One region of the Neopusillimonas aestuarii genome, then DNA from elsewhere that is predicted to be linked to it. Evidence: predicted binding sites of a transcription regulator. Region 1 holds the regulator's gene; the other holds the start of a gene.
The links. Region 1 encodes FliA, which starts transcription of late flagellar genes. Its sites were predicted from a motif close to CTAAAGTTTNNNNNNNNNNNGCCGNTA; they were not measured.
Positions count from the first base shown of each region.

Region 2: the regulator FliA is predicted to act here: its motif matches at 2,309-2,335, upstream of G9Q38_RS09650 (flagellin N-terminal helical domain-containing protein).

Region 1 covers NZ_CP049990.1:1,798,186-1,809,029, forward strand. Annotated here, with positions in the region: gene fliK (flagellar hook-length control protein FliK) at 1-1,090, opposite strand, end outside; gene G9Q38_RS08760 (flagellar protein FliT) at 1,087-1,422, opposite strand; gene fliS (flagellar export chaperone FliS) at 1,514-1,948, opposite strand; gene fliD (flagellar filament capping protein FliD) at 1,945-3,342, opposite strand; gene G9Q38_RS08775 (flagellar protein FlaG) at 3,472-3,858, opposite strand; gene G9Q38_RS08780 (RNA polymerase sigma factor FliA) at 4,070-4,831, shown strand; gene ribA (GTP cyclohydrolase II) at 4,907-5,512, shown strand; gene G9Q38_RS08790 (pirin family protein) at 5,481-6,362, opposite strand; gene G9Q38_RS08795 (NADPH-dependent FMN reductase) at 6,390-6,959, opposite strand; gene nadE (NAD(+) synthase) at 7,076-7,909, shown strand; gene G9Q38_RS08805 (DUF2254 domain-containing protein) at 7,925-9,211, shown strand; gene G9Q38_RS08810 (chloride channel protein) at 9,233-10,621, shown strand; gene G9Q38_RS08815 (ABC transporter permease) at 10,618-10,844, opposite strand, start outside.
Region 2 covers NZ_CP049990.1:1,979,332-1,990,175, forward strand. Annotated here, with positions in the region: gene G9Q38_RS09645 (flagellin N-terminal helical domain-containing protein) at 1-371, opposite strand, end outside; gene G9Q38_RS09650 (flagellin N-terminal helical domain-containing protein) at 554-2,227, opposite strand; gene G9Q38_RS09655 (EcsC family protein) at 2,453-3,325, shown strand; gene G9Q38_RS09660 (alpha/beta hydrolase family protein) at 3,322-4,524, opposite strand; gene G9Q38_RS09665 (nucleotidyltransferase family protein) at 4,699-5,343, shown strand; gene argG (argininosuccinate synthase) at 5,387-6,730, shown strand; gene argF (ornithine carbamoyltransferase) at 6,799-7,743, opposite strand; gene G9Q38_RS09680 (DUF3579 domain-containing protein) at 7,863-8,162, shown strand; gene ltrA (group II intron reverse transcriptase/maturase) at 8,579-9,949, shown strand; gene rpsT (30S ribosomal protein S20) at 10,199-10,465, opposite strand; gene murJ (murein biosynthesis integral membrane protein MurJ) at 10,519-10,844, opposite strand, start outside.

The DNA.
Region 1 (10,844 bases):
CACGCCGCTGTATGTGCATTTCCAGATCGGTGCCGGCCCATGCTTCACCCTTCCATATGAAGCCTTGATTGGCCAAAACTTCAAGTTGTTGGCGAACAAGCGTGTGCGTTTCAGGGTGTAGGGCGGCTAATGCGATGCCTGAGCCGGGAGTACCCGTGCTTGCGTTTGCAGCCGCCCCCGTTGAAGCGCTTGTATTTGCGCTTGAAGAAGCATGGGTTTGGCTCGTTTGTTGTAAAGGGCTGGTGGTTGACTCTGCCCGGGGAAGGGGGGCGGTTGAACTGCCGGCGCCCCCTTGTGATGATGGCGTTTGGGCAGGTTGGGCGTTTGATGTGCCGGGCTGCAACGTGCCTTGTGAATGGGCGGCCGATTGTGACGTTGACGCCGGAGCCTGCCCGCCGGCCTGCGCATTCGATCCACCGGTAAGCAGGGCCTGAGGTTCGCCGCGCAGTGCCGATGCGGCGTATTTGCCGAACGATAAAGCGCTTAAATGGGATTCGTAAAACAAACCGCTGGACTGCACAGTTTGGCTTAAGGTTTGGGCCAATGCCTGAGAGGATACGTGCGTGTGTGGCAATGATGATGCGCCACGTGCTTGTGCTGCACCCTGACCTGGGGCACTACTTTGCGCATTTGTCGGCGCGTTGCCGGGATTCTGGGTTGCTTTTCCTTGTGGTTGAATGAGTGGCTGTTGACCGCGCACAACGGCAGCTTGTTCAGGAAAGTTTTGCAATAACGCCAAAATCGTGCGTGCGGCGGCCCCCAGAGTGGTTGGCGCCGAGGCGGTGGCTCGGGTGTTGGGTTGGTCGCCTCCGCCTTCAAGCAATGACTTGTGTGCGTCGATCTTGGCGCGCTCCACCGCCTGGCGGGTCGCTCGTTCGCCGTGGCGTTGAACTTGATCGATGGCCTCCCGGGTGTCACGGGTCACTCTGTTTTGGGCGGCGTCGTTGCGTAGTGTTTCAGGTGTTTGAGTAATGGCGTCGGGCCTTGCGCCATTCACTAAATTGGTTTGTTGAGATAGTGAAGTGCCAAGAACAGCATCCAGACGCTGAACCAGCAGGGTACCCAGACCGGACGGACCGTTTACGCTCATGGCCTGGATTTAGGCGGTGCCAAATAGGTTTGCAAAACATTCTGATGACGCTTCATGCTGCCCAGCAGTGAGCCCAGTCGGGCCAGCTCCGGCGCCGCAAGGTCTCTGATTTCGGCATCGTCACGCAGAATTTTTTGTAGCAAGGGTTTACGCGCAAGGCGATCGTGGTCGTCCAGAGGTTCGTATTGGCGCAACTCTTGTACCGCCTCGGAGTATTCTCGACTGGTGGCCACCACTTCATCCCATTGGTTGTCGCGCGCCAGCTGAACCATTTTTCCCGACAGGTTGGCGATGATTTTGTATTGATTCAATATAGACTTCGAGCGGCTCATGGCGATATTGTCGGCGAACATAGGTCGAAAGTAAGTATAGGTGGGATTAACAGCGCAGGTGTGTCCGCTTGTGTATTTCGTAACGTAACGTTCACGAGGCCACAGCTGCGGGCTTTTTTACATCGACCGCAGATCGCCAGGCATCGGCAATTTCAGAAAGGGCTTTTTCGGCCGCCTCAAGTCGTTCAATGTCGGCGTTCAGATTGGCCAGCAGCAAATTACGTGTGATGAGCTCGTAAGTGGCGATCAGGCTTTGCGCTACCTCGCCACCGGCTTCTGTATTGATACTGGCCTTCAACCCACAGTCAACGATTTCAATGGCTTTGGAGATCGCTGTGCCGCGACCCGCCGGGTTGTTGTTTTGCATATACAGTTTAGCTTTCGCCATGGCGGCAAGAGCGCCGTCGTATAGCAGGGTAATCAGGCGTTCAGGGCTGGCACTCATGACCTTGGTTTCAAGGTCTATGCTGGCGTAGGCATTGGCGGAACGGGTTGCCCGGGGACCGCGTGCAAATGAATAGGTCATTCTTTATTTCCGCTGCTGAGATTTTCCAACATACCCATTTGTTGGGTTAGATAACTGCTTAAAGAGTTCATTTCGGCAATCATGCCGTCTAACGCTGAGAATTGTTGCTTGTAATTTGCCATGCGGGCATCGATACGCGCAGAGGTTGTTTCGTACTGCTCTTGCAGGCGTTCGGAAATGCTCTTGGCGCCGTTGGTTGCCGCCGCTATAAGCCCATTTGCATCCAGGATATTCTCGGCGCTTTGCTCAAGGCGGGTGGCGATTCCATTGCCGCCGGTCAAAAGATTCTGAACATCATCCAGGTTGTTCTCCAGTGCAGCCGTTAGTTTTTCCTGATCAATGGTGAGCTCGCCTGAGGTCAAGTTCGTTGTAATACCCATTTGCGACAGCGTTCTGACGTCGCCTGAAGAGGTGAACGAATTGACAATTTCACGGGCCTCGTTCTGAATACGCCGGGCCATTGAGTCGCCGGTGAGCGTGTTGGCCGTTTGTGTTTCGGTGTTGTAAGACGTAAGTGACTTAATTGTGCCTTGAAGCGCGTTATACGCTTTGACGAACGTTTCAATGGCCGATTTTGCCGTGCTGTCGTCGCGAGTGATGGACAATGTCTCGATTTTGCCCGGGTTCGCTTCCGTTAAGTCGAGCTTTACACCTTCAATTGCATCTTCAATAGAATTTGTTTGGCTGGTAATCGTGATGCCGTTGACAGTAATTTCGGCATTGGATGCCGCTTGTTCCTGCAAAGTGGAGCCCGCCGTACCAAAATTCAGCAAATCTTCCAAAGGGCTGCCTGCGCCGTCGGTGTTGCCGGTGATGTCAATTTGTGTAATTGCGGCGTCTGTACCTGTTTCCGTGCTCGACAGCATAAGACGATAGGGGTTGGCCGAGCCGTCGTTCAATACAGTGGCTTGCACACCAAGGCTGTCGTCGGCGTTAATGGCTTCGATAATGCCGTCGATTGACGTGTCTTTTCCGGTGAGGTCGAGTGTTTTGGTTGATCCGTCGCCGAAAGTGAATGTGATCACACCGTCGGTGCCATTGGCGTCGGTGCGGCTTGCCAAACCTTGGGCAACTAATGTTTGCGTGGTGGCCAACGACTCTACGGTGATGTTGTATTGGCCCGAGACGGCACTTGTTTCCGCCGTGGCACTGAATGACTCCGCGCTAGTGTTGGCTTTGTAAGCGCCGAACGTACCTTCTTTCGAAAGCGTTTGTCCTGCTTTCTGAAAAGCTTCAAACGCGCTTTTTATTTTTCCGTAGGCTGAAATGCGGTTTTGAACATCGGCTTGCCGCGTTTTGATTTGCTGCAATGCGATGTTTTCACTTGCTCTTAGGTCGGAAAGGAGTTCGTCGAGCGGAAGCCCGGATCCAACGCCGATTGCGGAAATAGCCATTTTCTTGAATCTCCTGTTACGCTATTTTGACTCGACTAAGCGTATTTCAAAGCTAGTGTCTGCTGCCAAATGCGTCGTTACTTTTCCAGATTGCCTTTTAACCAAGCAGTCAATAAATTAATTGATTGCTTATACTTTGGTATCCACGCCCTGGCCTTGCATTTGTACAATCATTTTTGCGACCTGCAATACGGCCTCGGAGGGGACAGTGCGTAATACCTCCCCGCTATGATTATCGACAATAGACACGACAATTCGCTGCGCTTCTTCGTCGAACTTGAACTGCATTCCCGTTGACCAGGCCTGTAAATGTCCGTTCACTTCGTCGAGCGCTTTGTTTGTAGCGTCGACAGTGAGATTCGGCTGATCGGCGTCCGGGCTTAACCGGCCGTCCAGCGCGCGTTCGGTGGCGGTCACTTTTTGAGCGGGCTCCGGTCGATTCAGCACCGGCGCAGTATCAGTTGTTACCGGCGTACCGGTGGAAACGGCAAAGTTGGTTGAAACTGAGTTAATCATTGGGCTGACTCCCGGAGTATGAGCGCATTCAGGTTAAGATGCATGCTTGAACCGTTTAACGGCATTGTGTGAATAATCTTTAGGGTTATTTCCCGGTTAAGCAGGCCAAAGAACGGAATTACACTGCTAATGGGGTGTAAATCACCCAGTTTGCCGACGCTTATTCAGGCGAAAATGCTATTTCAGGTTTTTTTCATTGTCTTTCCAGCGAATGCCCGTTTCTGAAGAACAGCTCGTAACTGAACACGCACCTATGGTGCGGCGGCTTGCGCTGCAGCTTATCTCGCGGCTACCGTCCAGCGTCGAACTCGACGACCTCTTACAGGCGGGCATGATGGGCTTGCTCGACGCAGTTCGGCGTTACCAGCAGGTGCCTGAGGCGCAGTTTGAAACTTATGCCGTAACGCGTATTCGCGGTGCCATGCTCGACGAACTAAGAACGCAAGACTGGCTGCCGCGCAGTGTGCGGGCGAAAGGCCGAGTCATTGAACAGGCGATTCATGCTTCGGAGCAACGTCTTATGCGCCCCGCGACCGAGACGGAGTTGGCCGAAGAGCTCGGCGTGTCGCTGGCGGAGTACCAAGAAATGCTTGAGGGCGCTCAGGGTGTACAGGTTGTGCATTACGAGGACTTGTCTCGTTTTCATGGTGAAGGTACTCGCATTGCGGAAGAGGCCCTGCCCTCGGATGAGTCCGCTCAACATTGGACGAATCCTTTGCAGCAGATTATGTCGCAAGGGCTTAGAAGCGCGTTGGTCGACGCCATCAGTCGGTTGCCGGAACGGGAGCAGCTCCTGCTGTCGTTACAATTTGAACAAGACTTGAACCAGAAGGAAGCGGCCGCCGTATTGGGTGTGACGGAAGGGCGCATTTCCCAGTTGCGGGCTCAGGCGATCGGCCGCATAAGGGCGGCCCTGGCGCAAGGGCAATGGGATACCGATCCGGGATCGATTGATTTTCAGAATCTGCTCTGACCGTCAAAGAATGTTAATCTTTAGCTTTTGCCGAACCCAGCAAGCGGCGCATTTGCCGTTTCTCAGAGTACCAAATTGGACTACGTAGCCACCTGTAAGCTGCCCACCCCCTGGGCTGTTTTTTCTTTGCACGCTTTTGTCTCACCCGAAAGCGGTAAAGAACATGTCGCCATGACGCTTGGCGACTTAAGCACCACCGAGCCCGTATTGGCGCGAGTGCATTCCGAGTGTCTGACAGGAGACGCGCTTTTTAGCCAGCGCTGTGATTGCGGCGCCCAGCTTGAGGCAGCTTTGCAGGCAATTGCGGCCGAAGGCCGGGGTGTGCTGCTTTATTTGCGTCAGGAAGGGCGGGGTATTGGGCTGGTTAATAAAATTCGGGCCTATAGCCTGCAAGATGAAGGCGCTGATACGGTCGAGGCGAATGTGCGCTTGGGGTTTCCGGCAGATATGCGTCGCTACGACGTTTGCCGCCCCATGCTCGAGCATTTTGGGGTGACGCAATTACGTTTAATGACCAATAACCCCCGTAAGGTTGATGCCTTGCGTGAAAATGGTATTGAAGTGGTGGCACGTGTTCCATTGCAGGTTAACCGCAATCGTTATAACGAGGGCTATCTGCAAACCAAAGCCGCCAAAATGGGGCATTGGTTTAACTTAGCCGACCTTCCTGAAAATCCGTAACTGCCTGAATAATTTCCTGTTGCGTATTCATGACGAACGGGCCGTATTGCGCGATGGGCTCTTTAAGCGGCCGACCGGCGATTAGAATGAGTTTTGCAGTATCGTCGGTCTCAATAACGACGCCGTCGGCCTGTGGGTCGTTTTCGAGTATTGCCATATGTTTCAGGGGGATAGCTTTACCGTTTACGGTAACCGCTCCCCGATAGACAAAAATAAAGGCATTGTGATCTGGTTTAAGTGATTGCCTGAAATGGCTTGGGCCGGAAAAATGGACATCAAGATAGAGGGGTTGGGTAACCGGATGCTGAATCGCGCCGCTTACACCATGGCTGGTTCCTGCAATAACGCGTGCTTTTACGTTGGCACTGGGTTGTATCTCTGCAATGTCGTCGTTTTGGATGTCTTTATAGGCCGGTTCGCCCATTTTTTCATTGGCGGGTAAGTTCAGCCACAGTTGAAATCCTTCCATGACACCGGCTTCCTGCTCAGGGAGCTCAGAATGAATAATGCCGCGTCCGGCGGTCATCCATTGCACACCGCCATTTTGCAGAATCCCTTCGTTGCCGCGACTATCGTTATGACGCATGCGGCCGGCAATCATATACGTAATGGTTTCAAACCCGCGATGTGGATGGTTGGGAAAGCCTGCGATATAGTCATCCGGGTTATCGCTGCCGAAAGCATCAAGCATAAGATAAGGGTCGAGCCGTCGTTGCAGATGCTGGGTGATGACACGCGTCAGGCGCACACCTGCGCCGTCTGATGTGGGCTGGCCCGCCACCAGGCGCTCTACATTTCGTGAGTGCGTGACAGTTTCAGTGTTTTGGTCAACAGGCGTGGGTTGAGACATGGCATCACCCCTATGAAAAATGATGGATTAACCGCGAATGGGTTTGATTGCGGCCGCCCATTTCTTCAGCTCGGTGAGCATGGCATCGGCCGATTTCTCTATTAATTCGTTCGACTTGAAGTTTTTGTCATCGTCGATCATGGTGGCAACCATAGGGACCATGACGCACTCGGTCATGGGCATCATTTTCAAGGTGGTAACCAGTGTTTTGGCTGATTGAATCGCCCGTACACCGCCGGAAGCCCCACCGTAGCCCACAAACCCGCAGGTTTTATAGTTCCACTCTTTGCTGAGGTAAGTAAGCGCATTGTAGAAAGACGGGGGAGGGTTGTAGTTGTATTCCGGCGTAACAAAAACAAATGCATCGCCCGATTCTACAATTTCGCTCCAGCGCTTGGTGTAATCGAACTGATAGTTGCGTTGTACCGGATGGTTTGGTTCGTTAAACAGTGGCAGGTCAACTTCGGCCAGATCCACCAGATTGACATCAAAACCCGTGCCGTGGTTTTTGGCATATTCGGCAAACCATTTCGCCACCGACGGGCCCACGCGGGTGGGCCGTGTGCTGCAGATAATAACGTGCAACTTCAAAGACATATGTTGTTTCCCTAATGGTTGAGTTGTACAACAGTGCGACGGTCATCGCATAATCGGATAAGTCATCAGCTATCATACCTCTTTTGAAATGCCGCTTTCAGCGTGTAAGGATGCCCATGTTGTCTGCTGAACAAATTTCCCTCCAGAGTCAAATCAGAACCGAGTTGTGCGTTGATGAGCACTTCGATGTTGATGCACAGATTTCCCGGCGCGCCGGCTTTCTGGCCGATTACCTGAAACGTCATCGTATTGATTCTCTCGTATTGGGTATCAGTGGCGGGGTTGATTCTTTGGTGGCCGGCTGTTTGTGCCAACAGGCGGTTGAAACCATACGCGCGCAAGGTGGTTCTGCACGGTTCTATGCCATGCGCTTGCCTTACGGTGAGCAAAAAGATGAAAGTGAGGCCCAGGCGAGCCTGGGCGTGATCAAGCCCGATGAGGTTGTCACGGTTAATATCAAGGCCGCTTCCGACTCAATGTTGCAAGCGGTTAAAGCTGGCGGTACCGGCTTTCGGGATGCTTTTCACGAGGATTTCGTTTTGGGGAATATTAAGGCGCGCCAACGCATGATTGCGCAGTATGCTGTTGCGGGTGCTTATGGCGGGGTCGTGGTGGGAACTGACCACGCGGCAGAGGCCTTGATGGGATTTTTTACCAAATTTGGTGACGGTGCCGCCGATCTTACGCCGCTTACGGGTTTGTCGAAAAGGCGGGTCAGAGCCTTGGCACATGCATTGGGCGCCCCTGATGACCTTGTATATAAAGTACCGACTGCTGACCTTGAGTCACTGGCTCCTCAGAGACCGGATGAGCATGCGTTTGGGCTCACCTATGACCAGCTTGATGACTTCCTTGAAGGGAAAGTGGTTGCGCCGGATGTCTTTGAACGGATTGTGGATATTTTTCGCCGCACCGCCCACAAACGTGCGTTGCCTTATTCCCCATCCTAAACAAGGCTTATTGCGATGATTTCCAAATGGGACTGGTTGTTGAAGCAGTTTTCCCGCACCTTGTGGGTTCGGGCTTTGCTGTATTCCTTATTAGCCATTGTGACAGCGTTGGTGGCCATTTGGATTGATCCCTATATCCCGGCTGATTTCGGCGGGCGTATTGGTGCCGATGCCGTAGACCAAATTCTCGATATTATGGCCAGCAGCATGCTGGCTGTTACAACTTTTTCGCTCACCGTTATGGTGTCGGCCTACAGTGCGGCGACGTCCAGTGTGACACCCCGGGCAACGCGCTTGCTTATGCAGGACACGACCACCCAGAACGTTCTATCGACATTTCTGGGGGCGTTTCTTTTTAGCCTGGTGGGTATTGTGGGCTTGAATGCCGGTGCTTACGGTGATGGCGGGCGGGTATTGTTGTTTGTTGTGTCTCTGGCCATGATTTTGATTGTGGCGTTAACCTTATTACGCTGGATTTCCCACCTAACGCATTTCGGCCGGGTGGGGAATACAACTGAAAGAGTGGAAAAGGCGGCCCACGCGGCGCTTGAATACTGGGTTGAGCATCCTTGTTTGGGGGCGAATCCTTTAACCGATCTTTCGGTGATCCCGGATACGGCGCAGACGCTGCCGGCCTGGAAAGTGGCCTATGTTGAGCATATCGATACTCAAAAGCTATCGGAGTGCGCTTGTGAATGGGGCGTGAAAGTTTATGTTTTGGCCGCCCCAGGGTCTTTTGTCAACCCCAGCACCTCGCTGGCGAAAATCGACGGTTCCCTGACTGACGAGCAACGTGGCATATTGCAAGGCGCTTTTTCGCTGGATGCCGAGAGGTCTTTTGATCAGGATCCACGCTACGGGATGTGTGTATTAGCTGAAATTGCGTCGCGTGCTCTCTCTCCCGCCATGAATGATCCGGGAACGGCCATTGATGTTCTGAGCCGTTCAGTGCGAATACTGTCTTGTTGGGAGCACCGTGCTGCTGGCCGTAGCGACGTCCGACGGGCAGGCAAAGGAGGCAAACCCTTGTGTGAAAATGTTTGGATGTCGCCGCTCGACCCACAAGATGTGTTTAACGATTTTTTTACTCCTATTGCCCGGGACGGTGCCGGGATGATCGAGGTTCAGGTACGGCTGCAGAAAGTGCTCAGCCACTTGGCTGAACTTCAACCTGATACTTTGGGTGAGGCCGCTCGTGATCACGCCGGTCTGGCGCTGGAACGTGCGATGCAGGTTTTAAATCTTGAAACAGATCGCCGGAATCTGACCGACCTTTCGAATCGTTTGTTTCCACCGCGTTAAGTTGTTTTCCGAAACTTTTGCATGTCGATAAAAAATCCTGATTCTTCGCTTAAACGGATACGCTCTTCTCTGCGCCGACGAGTCCGTCACTTAAATAGATTCTCACGCCGTTCTTTACAGTTTTCACTGGTGCTGGTTGGGGCAGGGCTGGTTTCCCTGGTATCTATCGGATTCGCGCATCTGGTGGATTGGGGCATTAAGTTGAATCAGCAATGGGTGGCGCTGGCGCCATGGGCTGTGTGGATTGTTATTCCATGTAGTTTGGCTTTGCTCTGCTGGATGACACGTCGCTTTGCCCCTTTTGCCGCCGGAAGCGGGATCCCGCAGGTGATTGCCGCCATGTCCTTGCCGGATGATTCGGGGCGTGGTCGTTTGGTGTCGTTGGCACAGGCTTTATGGAAAATTCCGCTCACTTTTCTGGCGCTTATCGCGGGGGCTTCGGTTGGGCGCGAAGGGCCGTCGGTTCAGGTTGGGGCGGCTTTAATGCTGGCGTGGGGAAAGTGTTGCAGAGTGCTGGGTGTTCCGCTCATTCATGTGCAAACTTCGGAATTGATCGCCACCGGAGCGGCGGGCGGTTTGGCTGCGGCATTTAATGCACCTTTGGCCGGCGTCATTTTTGCCATTGAAGAGCTCGGGCGAGGGGTGTCGTTTAAATGGCAAAGAATGGTTCTGTTGGGTGTATTGGCAAGTGGCTTTATTGTCGTTGCACTGATGGGGAACAATCCTTACTTTGGTATGTTTGATACGCAGGCCCCTTATCGGCAGTTAATCTGGGGTGTGGTTTTGGCCGGCGGCATTTGCGGTGTAGCCGCCGGAGTTTTTTCAAGGTTATTGGCCAAAGGTGCCGCGGCGTTTGCGCCTTCTCGTATGCGGGGCTGGATACGGCGCCACCCGATTCAAATGGCCTTTCTGCTAGGGTTAATCTTGGCGGCGCTCGGCACGTTAACGCATCACACGGTTTATGGAACCGGGTACGGCATTGCCGCCCAGGCTTTATCGGGCGGTGCCGAGGTTGAGGCCGGCTTCGGCATCAGCAAGTTGTTGGCAACAGTTGTGACGTATTGGTCGGGTATTCCGGGGGGGATTTTTACGCCCGCTTTAACCACAGGCGCAGGGATTGGCGCTGAGTTGGCGCATGTTTTTAATGAGTTGTCCGACCCCGAAGTGCTTGCGTTGTTAGGTATGGCTGCATTTTTAGCCGGCGCAACGCAGGCACCACTGACCGCCAGTGTGATTACAATGGAAATGACCGGTAGCCAGCCCATGCTGTTTTGGTTATTGTTGGCATCGTTGTTGGCTTCTGTAGTTTCCCGCCAGATTACGCCCCAGCCGTTCTACCATTATGCAGCGGGCCGGTTCCGGCAAGCCATTCGTGAGCAAGACCGGAAACGGGTTGAGCAACAAGCTTAAGGTTGCGGCGTATGAGTCCAGCGCTGGTACAGTTTCTGGGCAATGGTGTCCAGCATAAAGCCCAAAGCGCCAATGAGCACAATAACGGCCATGAGTTCGGAGTAAGCCAGGCGGTCTCGTGTATCCAGAATAAAGTAACCTAGGCCTGAGCTGACCCCCAGCATTTCGCAGGGCACCAGAACAATCCAGATAATCCCTATTGCCAAACGCGCACCGGTAAGGA
Region 2 (10,844 bases), 180 kb from region 1:
CGGTTGATTTCTTCCAGGCGCTGGCCGATTTCATTCTGGATGGAGGTCAAGTCGTCATCGCTGTTGGTGCCGTTTTCAGCTTGAACGGTCAGTACGCGGATGCGCTGGAGGTTGTCGTTGATTTGGTTCAACGCGCCTTCCGTGGTTTGCGCGGCCGAGATACCGTCGTTGGCATTACGGGCAGCTTGTGTCAAACCATTGATTTGTGCGCCCATGCGGTTGGCGATGGCCTGGCCGGCGGCGTCGTCTTTGGCGCTGTTAATACGCAGACCGGACGACAGTCGCTCAATTGCAGTGCCTAGGGCAGACTGCGACTTCTGCAGGTTGTTCTGGGCAACCAGAGAAAGGTAGTTGGTGTTAATTACTGACATAACGGAACCCCCGGCTTGTTGGGTTTCTGCCAGGGCAGTCGTCCAACGGTTTGCCTAATTTTGGTGTTGTTTGTACTGCCGTTGTATCGCGCTGCCCGACTTAACCTTTTGGAGGAGATTAAGTCGGGCTTTTTCTGACGAGTACTTTATTGCCAAGTACGCATCAGTTTGCCGGTTTCAGATTAACGCAGGAGCGAGAGTACGCCCTGGGGAATCTGGTTGGCCTGAGCCAGTACCGAGGTACCTGCTTGTTGCAGGATCTGGGCACGAGTCATGTTGGCCACCTCAACCGAGTAGTCGGCGTCTTGAATACGCGACTGAGCGGCTGACAGGTTGTTGGACGTGGTCTGCAAGTTGGTGATGGCCGATTCGAAACGGTTCTGGATGGCACCCAGATCGGAACGAAGCGAGTCAACTTGAGCCAGCGCGGCGTCGAGCACGTCGAGTGGGTTGTCGGTGCGGGCCCCGGTTGTTGTGGAATCCAGGGTGAACTCACCGTCTCCGTCAACGTAAACCTGAGCACCTGCGTCGTCAGTGACCACACCGCTTTCTTGTGCAAAGTAAGTGGTGGTTGTAGTCGTGTCGGTTGTCAAAGCACCGTCAGCATCTGTGTACATTACAGCGTTGGTTGCGTCTTCAACAGCACCGCCGATTTCAACGTCGTATGTGTCTGCACCCAAGGTAACAGAGTATGCAGTCGCGCCGTTAGCAGCGTCAGCCAGGTTTTGCAAACCATCTTTGCTGATTGATGCGCCTGTTACGTCGATTGCTGCACCATCGCCTGTGTAAGTTGTGTTGCCTACAGTAATGGTGTCGCCGGCACCGCCGGCGCCAGCCAAGGCAGCTGCAACGTTGGTTGCAGTAGCGGCAGGGTCAGTTCCAGCGTTGTTCTTGGTCAGGTTGCCAGTGGCATCGAGATAAAGCACTGCACCATCGTCAGCGGCGGTGAAATTGCCATTGCTGTCGATTAGAACGTCTTGGCTGGAGCCACCAATGGTGACAGTAGCTTCTGTTGTGCCGCCTGTTGCAGGCGTAAGTGCGGTGGCTACGGCAGCAGCGCCGGCGTTTGCAGCATCAAACGAGAAGCTGTCAGTGTCGGCGTCGTAGGTGTAGTTTGCTGTTGCAGCTACGCCATAACCTGTATCTGTGCCTGTGTAAGTAACGGTATCGCCGTCTGCCAATGCGGCGAACAGGTTGTCGGAGGTGGCTGCGTCGTTGTTTGTGTCTTTCGTGTAGGTGACCGAACCATTGGCGTTGGTGGCACCTTGTGTGAAGCCGGCCAAAGTCAGGTCATCGGCGGTAGCGGCTTCGTTTGCGATTTCGCCTTGGCCGTTCACGTTAAAGCCTTCCAGGCTCAACGATGCGACGTCGATTTTTTGCAGGTTAACTTCAATGACCTGCCCGTCGTTGGCACCCACTTGAATACGCAGCGTGTTGTCTTCAGCCAGTACGTTCACACCGTTGAATTCGGTTTCGCTGGAGATACGGTTGATTTCTTCCAGGCGCTGGCCGATTTCATTCTGGATGGAGGTCAAGTCGTCATCGCTGTTGGTGCCGTTTTCAGCTTGAACGGTCAGTACGCGGATGCGCTGGAGGTTGTCGTTGATTTGGTTCAACGCGCCTTCCGTGGTTTGCGCGGCCGAGATACCGTCGTTGGCATTACGTGCAGCTTGCGTCAAGCCATTGATTTGTGCGCCCATGCGGTTGGCGATGGCCTGGCCGGCGGCGTCGTCTTTGGCGCTGTTAATACGCAGACCGGACGACAGTCGCTCAATTGCAGTGCCTAAGGCAGACTGCGATTTCTGCAGGTTGTTTTGGGCAACCAGAGAAAGGTAGTTGGTGTTAATTACTGACATGAGTAACTCCTGTAAGAAAAATTGGCGAAGGGTATTCGCCCGGTTGCCAGAAAGGTTAGTACGCTTCCTGTTCAGTGGCATTAACGACGCGGCGAAAATAAACTTTAGGGAAGCTGAATGAAATTTTTTTCAGGTCATGTTTGTCCCGCAGTATCATCAGGGCGTAATGTGTGCTTGAGTCCGGCTTGCCTGGGGTCATGACACTTTGATTTCTTTGGAGTTTTCATGAACGAATTCGTGTCGTTTCATGCCGATCCCCATGCTGTTTTCGGCCAGCTGGCGCCGGATGACCTGGCGCAGTTGCGCTATGCAAAGGCTTTGTTAGAGCATCCCGGCCTGGCCACGCGCATTACCAGCGTCATTGGCATGCCGATTGAAAAAGGCCTGGCCCGCTTGCCGGCGTCATGGTCGAACAAGATTGGGGTGGTGACTGAAAAGGCGTTACGCAAGGCGTCGAACGCGGCGCTGTATACCTTAACGGATGTGCCGGGAAAAGCGGCATCGAATCGCTGGCATCAGGTGGGTGTGGCGGTGTCGGGCGGTGTAGGGGGCTTCTTTGGGTTGGCGGCGCTGGCGGTGGAGCTGCCTATTTCCACCACCATCATGTTGCGCTCGGTAGCCGATGTAGCGCGCAGCCATGGTGAGTCTCTTTCTTCTGAGGATACACGGCGTGCGTGCATAGAGGTGTTTGCCCTGGGCGGGAAAACACAAGATGACGACGCCGCCGAAAGCGGGTATTTCGCAGTGCGCACGGTGCTGGCGCAATCCATTACAGAAGCAGGGCGGTATGTGGCGGAAAAAGGCCTGGTAGAGCAAGGTGCACCAATTATGGTGCGGCTCATTGCCAAGGTGGCCAAGCGCTTTGGCGTGCAGGTAACCGAAAAAATGGCGGCGCAGGCCATTCCCGCTATCGGTGCGGCCGGCGGGGCGGCCATTAATACCTTGTTCATGGACCATTTCCAGGAAATGGCTCAAGGCCACTTCATCGTGCGCAAGCTGGAGCGTCAGTATGGGGCGGAATTGGTACGTAAGGTTTATGAGGCATTACCGAATGAACCCAGGCAACGGACACGTGTAAAAGGCGCACCCAAACGCTAGTCTTTAAACAGGGTATCCAGCCAATCGTAAGCGTGCTGGTGGTAAACCGACCTGGCCATGGCTTCGCAATGGTCGCCGGCACCTTCCTGTGCCGTAAAACGTTTAAAGGTTTTGGGTGCCTCAATGGCGTTGAACAGTACGTCGGCAGCCCCTGCAATAGGGTCGTTTTCAGCCTGGGTAATGAATGCCGGGCATTGAATTTGGTGTACGCAGTCCGACACGGTGAATTCGGCCAAGGCTTTGACATATTCCGTGAATGAACTCACGCCATGTACCCAGAACCCGCGTTGCACCAGGGTCCATTTTAAGGCGGGGTTGTGTTCAATGGCCTGCATAATGGGGGCATTGGCTTCTTCGGGCACGTTGGGCAGGGCGGCCACCAGGTCTTCGGCACCCATGCGTTTCAGCATGCCGGCGATGGCGGCGGTCATGTCCCATTGGCCGGGGTCGGCAATCAGGGCTTTAATACGGGGTTCACCGGCAGCGGCACGGGGCGCCAGGAAGCCGCCGAAGCTCCAGCCGGTCAGGGCCACTTTGCTTGCGTCGATATCGGGGCGAGTCAGAATGTGGTCCAGCACGGCGCCCACCACGTTCTCCCAATCGGGTCGTAACGTTAAGCCGTGTTCTATTAGGGGCGCGCCTTGGCCGGGGCCGTCGAAGGTCAGCACATGATAGCCGCGCCGCTGGGCGGAGACGGCGTGGGCATAATGCATGGTGTGCAGGGTGTCGTCGTACCCATTGGTGCAAATCAGTAATGGTCGTTTGCCGTGACCTCCGCTGTAGAAATAGCCGGGCAGGGTGGTGTTTTCAAACGGCATGGTTTGCACCTCAATGGGCGGGCTGAACAATTGCGTGGCACAGTGAAAGGTGCGCGCTTCGTTCCGGTAGGCTTCAAGCACACGGGGGTCGGTGGGAGCGCCGAACAGTAGAGGGTAAGATGTTCTGTAGTAGGTAGCGGCACGTTGGTAAAGCTGTCGGGCGCTAATTAAATGGCCTTTATTCCGGCATTCTCCGGCTTGTTCATAAAGACGGTTGGCCAGCGCGCACCATTCACGGTACCAGATGTCGGTGTCACCGGCGGGAATGCGCGGCGCTAGCGACAGCACTTCGCCCAGTTCGCATCCACCTTCGGCAATATTCATTAAGGCGCGTTGGGCCCAAACTTCGAACTGAGGGTCGTTGAATCCAAGTTGCAGCATGATGGGTTGAGTCCTTTCCGAAGATACTGAAATGTGTTTGGTGCTACGCAGAGCCATGAAATTATTAAACATTACGCTAAATGTCTACCGTAACCTTACCTATTCGCATTAGGTTAGATTCTGTTACTATTTTGAAATATTATTAATATCCAGATTCGAGGCAAACAGCAGGTTATGGTTTTTTCCAGTACACCGTTCCGCGAGGTTGCCTGCGTTGTGTTGGCAGCCGGGTCCAGCCGCCGTATGGGCTTGCACAATAAGTTGCTTTTGCCTTACAGGGGTATGCCTATGGTGCGGCAGGTTGTGCTTCAGGCCCTGGCCTCAAACTGCAGTCGCGTTATTGTGGTGCTGGGGTACAACGCCCCTGAAATTGAGCAGGCCCTGGCAGGCCTGTCGGTACAGTTTGTCCATAATCCCGACCACATGCAAGGCATGGGCCATTCGGTGGCGGCGGGTGTTGGCTTGGTACCCGATACGGAAGGCGTACTAATCTGTTTGGGCGATATGCCACGTGTTAATGCGGCAGCGTTGAACGCGCTAATGGACGCCTTTCAGTTGGATGAAACCATTGAAATTTGCCGGCCGCGCTACAAAGGGCAGCCGGGCAACCCTATTTTGTGGGGGCCGTCGTTTTTGCCCGCCCTTAGCCGATTGCAGGGCGACGAAGGCGCGCGCAGCATTTTGCAGGCGCACAGCGCTGACATACATTGGGTTAATGTTGAAACTGACGGCGTGCTACAAGACGTCGATCAGCCCAACGACTTGCCTGCATTGGGTATGACCTTACCGCGCTCGAAAGACGGCGCCATGGCCTCGTAGTAGAATCTACCCTTTACCCAATCGATCTATTTCGGCGCAAATAATGACCACAATTCTTCAAGACGTTCCTGTTGGCCAGAAGGTCGGCATTGCCTTTTCCGGCGGCCTCGACACCAGTGCCGCTTTGCTTTGGATGCGGGAAAAAGGCGCAATTCCTTACGCATATACCGCCAATTTGGGCCAGCCCGATGAGCCCGATTACGACATTATCCCCAAGCGCGCGCGCGAGTATGGTGCAGAAAACGCCCGCTTAATTGATTGCCGCCCGCAATTGGTGGCCGAAGGGATTGCGGCGTTGCAGTGCGGTGCATTTCACGTCACCACCGCCGGTATTACCTATTTCAACACCACACCTATTGGTCGTGCGGTAACCGGCACTATGTTGGTGGCGGCCATGAAGGAAGACGACGTTCATATTTGGGGTGACGGCAGTACGTTCAAGGGTAACGATATCGAGCGGTTTTACCGCTATGGCTTGCTCACCAACCCCGATCTAAAAATTTACAAACCCTGGCTCGACCAGGTCTTTATCGACGAGCTGGGCGGGCGTGCTGAAATGTCGGAATACATGCAAAAGCATGGTTTCGGCTACAAAATGTCGGCCGAGAAAGCCTATTCCACCGACTCCAACATGTTGGGTGCGACACACGAGGCAAAAGATCTGGAATACCTGAACACCGGTATCAAGATTGTTCAACCTATTATGGGTGTGCCTTTCTGGCGTGATGACGTTGAAATCAAGCCCGAAACTGTCACCATTCGTTTCGAAGAAGGGCAACCCGTTGCATTGAATGGCAAAACGTTCAGTGATGCGGTTGAATTGGTCATGGAGGCCAACCGCATTGGTGGGCGTCACGGCCTCGGGATGAGCGACCAAATTGAAAATCGCATTATCGAGGCCAAAAGCCGCGGTATTTACGAAGCCCCGGGCATGGCGTTATTGTTTATTGCCTACGAGCGCCTGGTTACCGGTATTCACAACGAAGACACTATCGAGCAATATCGCATGAACGGTTTGAAGCTGGGCCGTTTGCTGTACCAGGGCCGCTGGTTCGACCCGCAAGCCATTATGCTGCGCGAAGCTTCGCAACGCTGGGTGGCCGGTGCGGTTACCGGTGAAGTGACGGTTGAGCTGCGCCGTGGGAATGATTACTCCCTGCTGGACACGACCTCGCCCAACCTTACTTATCAGGCTGAGCGGCTTACCATGGAAAAGGGCGAATCGGCCTTCTCGCCGCGCGATCGCATTGGACAGCTTACGATGCGGAACCTGGATATTGTGGATACACGCGACAAATTGCGAACTTACCTTGACGTGGGTTTGCTAACGTCGAAGAAAGGGGCACCGTTGCCTACGTTGAAAGACGCGAGTAAAGACAAGTCGTAAATGGTTAAAGAGCCCTTTTCAGGGCTCTTTTTTTGTTGGGGCTGGTTCAGACGGCTGTTTAATCTGCTTTAACCGCTGCGTTTACCCAACAACAAAAACTCCATCAGCGCTTTTTGTACGTGCATGCGGTTTTCCGCTTCGTCCCACACCACGCTTTGCGGGCCGTCTATTACGTCGCCGGTTACCTCTTCCCCGCGGTGAGCCGGCAGACAGTGCATGAAAATGGCTTTGGGGTCGGCCACCGCCATCATCTCTTCATCAACGCACCAGTCGGCAAAGGCTTTACGACGGGCTTCATTCTCTTCTTCGTAACCCATGCTGGTCCAGACATCGGTGGTTACCAGGTGCGCGCCCTTGCAGGCTTCCATGGGGTCGCTAAACACGCGTAATACGCTTTCCGGAGGTGTGCCGATGCGCTCGGGGTCCAGCTCGTAGCCGACCGGGGTTGAAATATGTAGCGTAAAGCCCAGCATTTCGGCGGCCTGAAGCCATGTGTACGACATATTGTTACCGTCGCCGATCCACGCAACGGTTTTGCCTTCTATGGGACCCAGGTGTTCTATAAATGTGAAAATGTCAGCCAGGATCTGGCAGGGGTGAAACTCGTTGGTTAGGCCGTTGATAACCGGCACGCGTGAGTGGGCGGCAAAGCGTTCAATACGCGTTTGCTCGAAAGTGCGGATCATGACCAGGTCGACCATGCGCGATACCACGCGCGCGGTGTCTTCAATGGGTTCAGAACGCCCAAGTTGGGAGTCGCCTGTTGTTAAGTGAATGACCGAGCCGCCCATTTGATACATACCCGCTTCAAACGAGACACGGGTACGGGTGCTGGCTTTTTCAAACACCATCGCCAGGGTGCGGTCGTGCAGGGTGTGGTGCGGTTGATAACGCTTGAATTTGTCTTTAATGAGGCGCGCACGCTCAAGCACATATAGGATTTCGTCGTGAGTGAAGTCGTTGAATTGCAGGAAGTGGCGCAAGGGCGCTGCGGGAGACTGGGTTTGAGACATGATCAACCTTGATTCGCTTGCAAAGAAGTTTAATTGAGTATGATAAACAATTTTGGGGTGGCCCTGCGATTCGGCGCCTAAAGCAGTACAATGCAGCCACGCAAAATTCCCGTGAAAGTATCGTGCAGCAGTTCATTATTTACGGCGTAACGGAGTCCGGCCAGCGTTTTCGGCCAAGCGATTGGGCCGAACGCCTTGCAGGGGTCATGTCACAGTTTCGGCCACCTGGTATGCCCGCCAACCGTCTTACGTATTCCCCTTATGTACTGCCTACCTATATTGATGGTGTGCGTTGCGTAGCGGTTGATCCACGTTTGCGCGATCTCGAACCGCTAGCCTGGAATTTTGTTGTGGATTTCGCCCGTAGCAATAAGCTGAAAACGGCAGAAGTAGAGGCCCCGCCAGAACGCCCGGACTAACCGGGCTTTTTTGTGCGCCCAGCATGGGCGCACTCCTGCGGGTGCAAGTCCCGCCATAAGTTGATCACAGCGAATGAAGTGAAGCGCAACTGCGTGAGGGTGACCGAGCGTGGGGAGGAAGCGTGGAGCATAAGCTGCGAGCCGATGAACAAGAATCGGATAGAAGGCGTCATCAAGCAGGGCGAGCGGGCAAAAAGCCGTGAAGCTGTTGTGATCAAGGCGAGGTGGCGTAAATCCGGCGGTTGTGCAGTGAAGGAGTGCGTTCTTACCTGGGGAACCCTCGCCTTGATCCTGAAAGGGTAACGGCGTCGAGCCGGAGCGAGGACTCAGCAGAGGTCATAGTAGTCGTAGTAGCAGGGCCGCTAAGGCCGGGAACGAGGCGACGAAGGACCAAACGAGAAGGAGTATGACTCGACATGTCGATGCAATTCGTATTGCCTCAGATGTCCACGTTAGTGGAGCGGGCGGGCGTAGTCAGCGGTGAAGCCGCTGGTGGTCCTGTCAGCGAGGAAATGGGCTGCCCGCGATATGGGAATGAGAGTACAGGGTTGGCGCTGCTGCAAGCGGCGCTGACAAGAGAGAACCTGCAAGCGGCGTTCAAGCGGGTGCGGGCCAACAAAGGCGCAGCCGGCGTGGACGGATTGGACATAGACCAGACTGCCCGTCGCCTGGTGACCACATGGCCTGTCATTCGTGCCGAACTGCTTGCGGGAACGTACCGGCCCAGTCCGGTACGACGGGTGATGATTCCCAAGCCTGACGGTAGCCAGCGCGAGCTGGGTATCCCGACGGTGACGGATCGTCTGATCCAGCAGGCGCTGCTGCAAGTACTGCAACCCTTGCTTGACCCCACTTTCAGCGAACACAGTTACGGCTTCAGGCCGGGGCGCCGTGCGCATGACGCGGTTCTGGCCGCGCATTCGTACGTGCAGTCCGGTCGCCGTATCGTGGTGGACGTGGACTTGGAGAAGTTCTTTGACCGGGTCAACCACGACATTCTGATTGACCGCCTACAGAAACGCCTGGCGGATGCTGGCGTGATCCGGCTGATTCGGTCGTATCTGAATAGCGGCATTATGGATGGCGGCGTGGCCGTCCAACGGTATGAGGGTACGCCGCAAGGCGGGCCGCTCTCGCCGTTGCTGGCCAACGTGCTGCTCGATGAGGTGGACAAGGAGTTAGAACGCCGGGGTCACTGCTTCGTGCGTTACGCTGATGACTGCAACGTTTACGTTCACAGCCGTCGCGCGGGTGAACGGGTAATGGGCTTACTGCGGCGGCTATACGCCCGGCTGCGCTTGAGGGTCAACGAGATCAAAAGCGCGGTCGCCAGCGTGTTTACCGACCGCAAGTTTCTGGGCTATAGCTTCTGGGTGGACCCTAAAGGGGAGGTCAAGCGTCGGGTGGCGACCAAAGCGCTCGCCACGTTCAAGCAATGTGTGCGGCAACTGACGCGCCGCTCGGGCGGGCGCAGTATGCAGCAGGTGGTTGATCGGCTCCGAGTGTATATCCTGGGATGGAAGGGCTACTTCCGATTGGCGCAAGTCCACCAGGTCTGGCGTGGGCTGGACAAGTGGATTCGTCATCGGTTAAGGGCCATTCAGCTCAGGCAATGGAAACGAGGCAAGACGATGTTCCGGGAGTTGCGCGCCTTGGGGGTGAGTTTTACTGTCGCCCGATGGGTGGCGGCAAATTCCCGCAGCTGGTGGCGCAATAGTGGCGGGTCACTCAATGCGGCCTTGCCAATTGCCCACTTCGACCGACTCGGTGTTCCCAGACTCTCTTAAGCCTCAACTTCTCGAACCGCCCGGTGCGCACCCGCATGCCGGGTGGTGTGGCAGGGGTGCAGTTCACTAGAACTGCCCCCTATGCCGATTATACCTGCACATTGTTGTTTGTTTCGGGCAAAAAAACAGGGTGCTGAAAAAGCACCCTGTTTGCGGTAACGTAACGTGCCAAAATTATTGGCTGGTTACCTGTTTTGTTCTGACAGTGTTTACTGACAGCTTTTTGCCAATTAAACCGTGCCGACTTCCTTAGGAAGCCATAGCTTTCACAGCAGCAGACAGGCGGCTTTTGTGGCGGGCAGCTTTGTTTTTGTGGATGATTTTTTTGTCGGCAACGCGGTCGATAATGCTGGCGGTGGAGCGCAGAACGGTGTTCGCAGCTTCCTGGTCGCCTGCGTCGATTGCCTGGCGAACACGTTTAATAGACGTGCGCAGCATGGAACGCAAGCTGGAGTTATGCTTGTTCAGTTTAATCGCCTGGCGGGCGCGTTTACGTGCTTGTGCGGTATTGGCCATAGTTATTTCGTACGGATTAAGTGTGTTTAATTAGCAAAGACAAAGATTCTAACTTAGGCAGCCCTTTTTGTAAAGTCGCGTGGGCGAAAACCAAATAGAAACAACACCGCAAAATAAGCCGCGCCGGCCAGGGCGATGGTGCCCAGCAAAAGGGCAACGCGCAAGCCGGCTGATAAGGCGGGGTCCACCCAATTTACAGTGTGGTTTACGCTATAAAGTACGGCCCCCATTGCCAGCAGGGCGGGAAGGGCGCGCAGCATAAATAGGCCCCAGCCCGGCGCCGGCTTGTACGTGCGGCGACGTAGCAACAGGGTAAGCAGCAATAGGGCATTCACACTGGCACCCAGCCCGATTGAAAGCGCCAGACCGGCGTGATCGA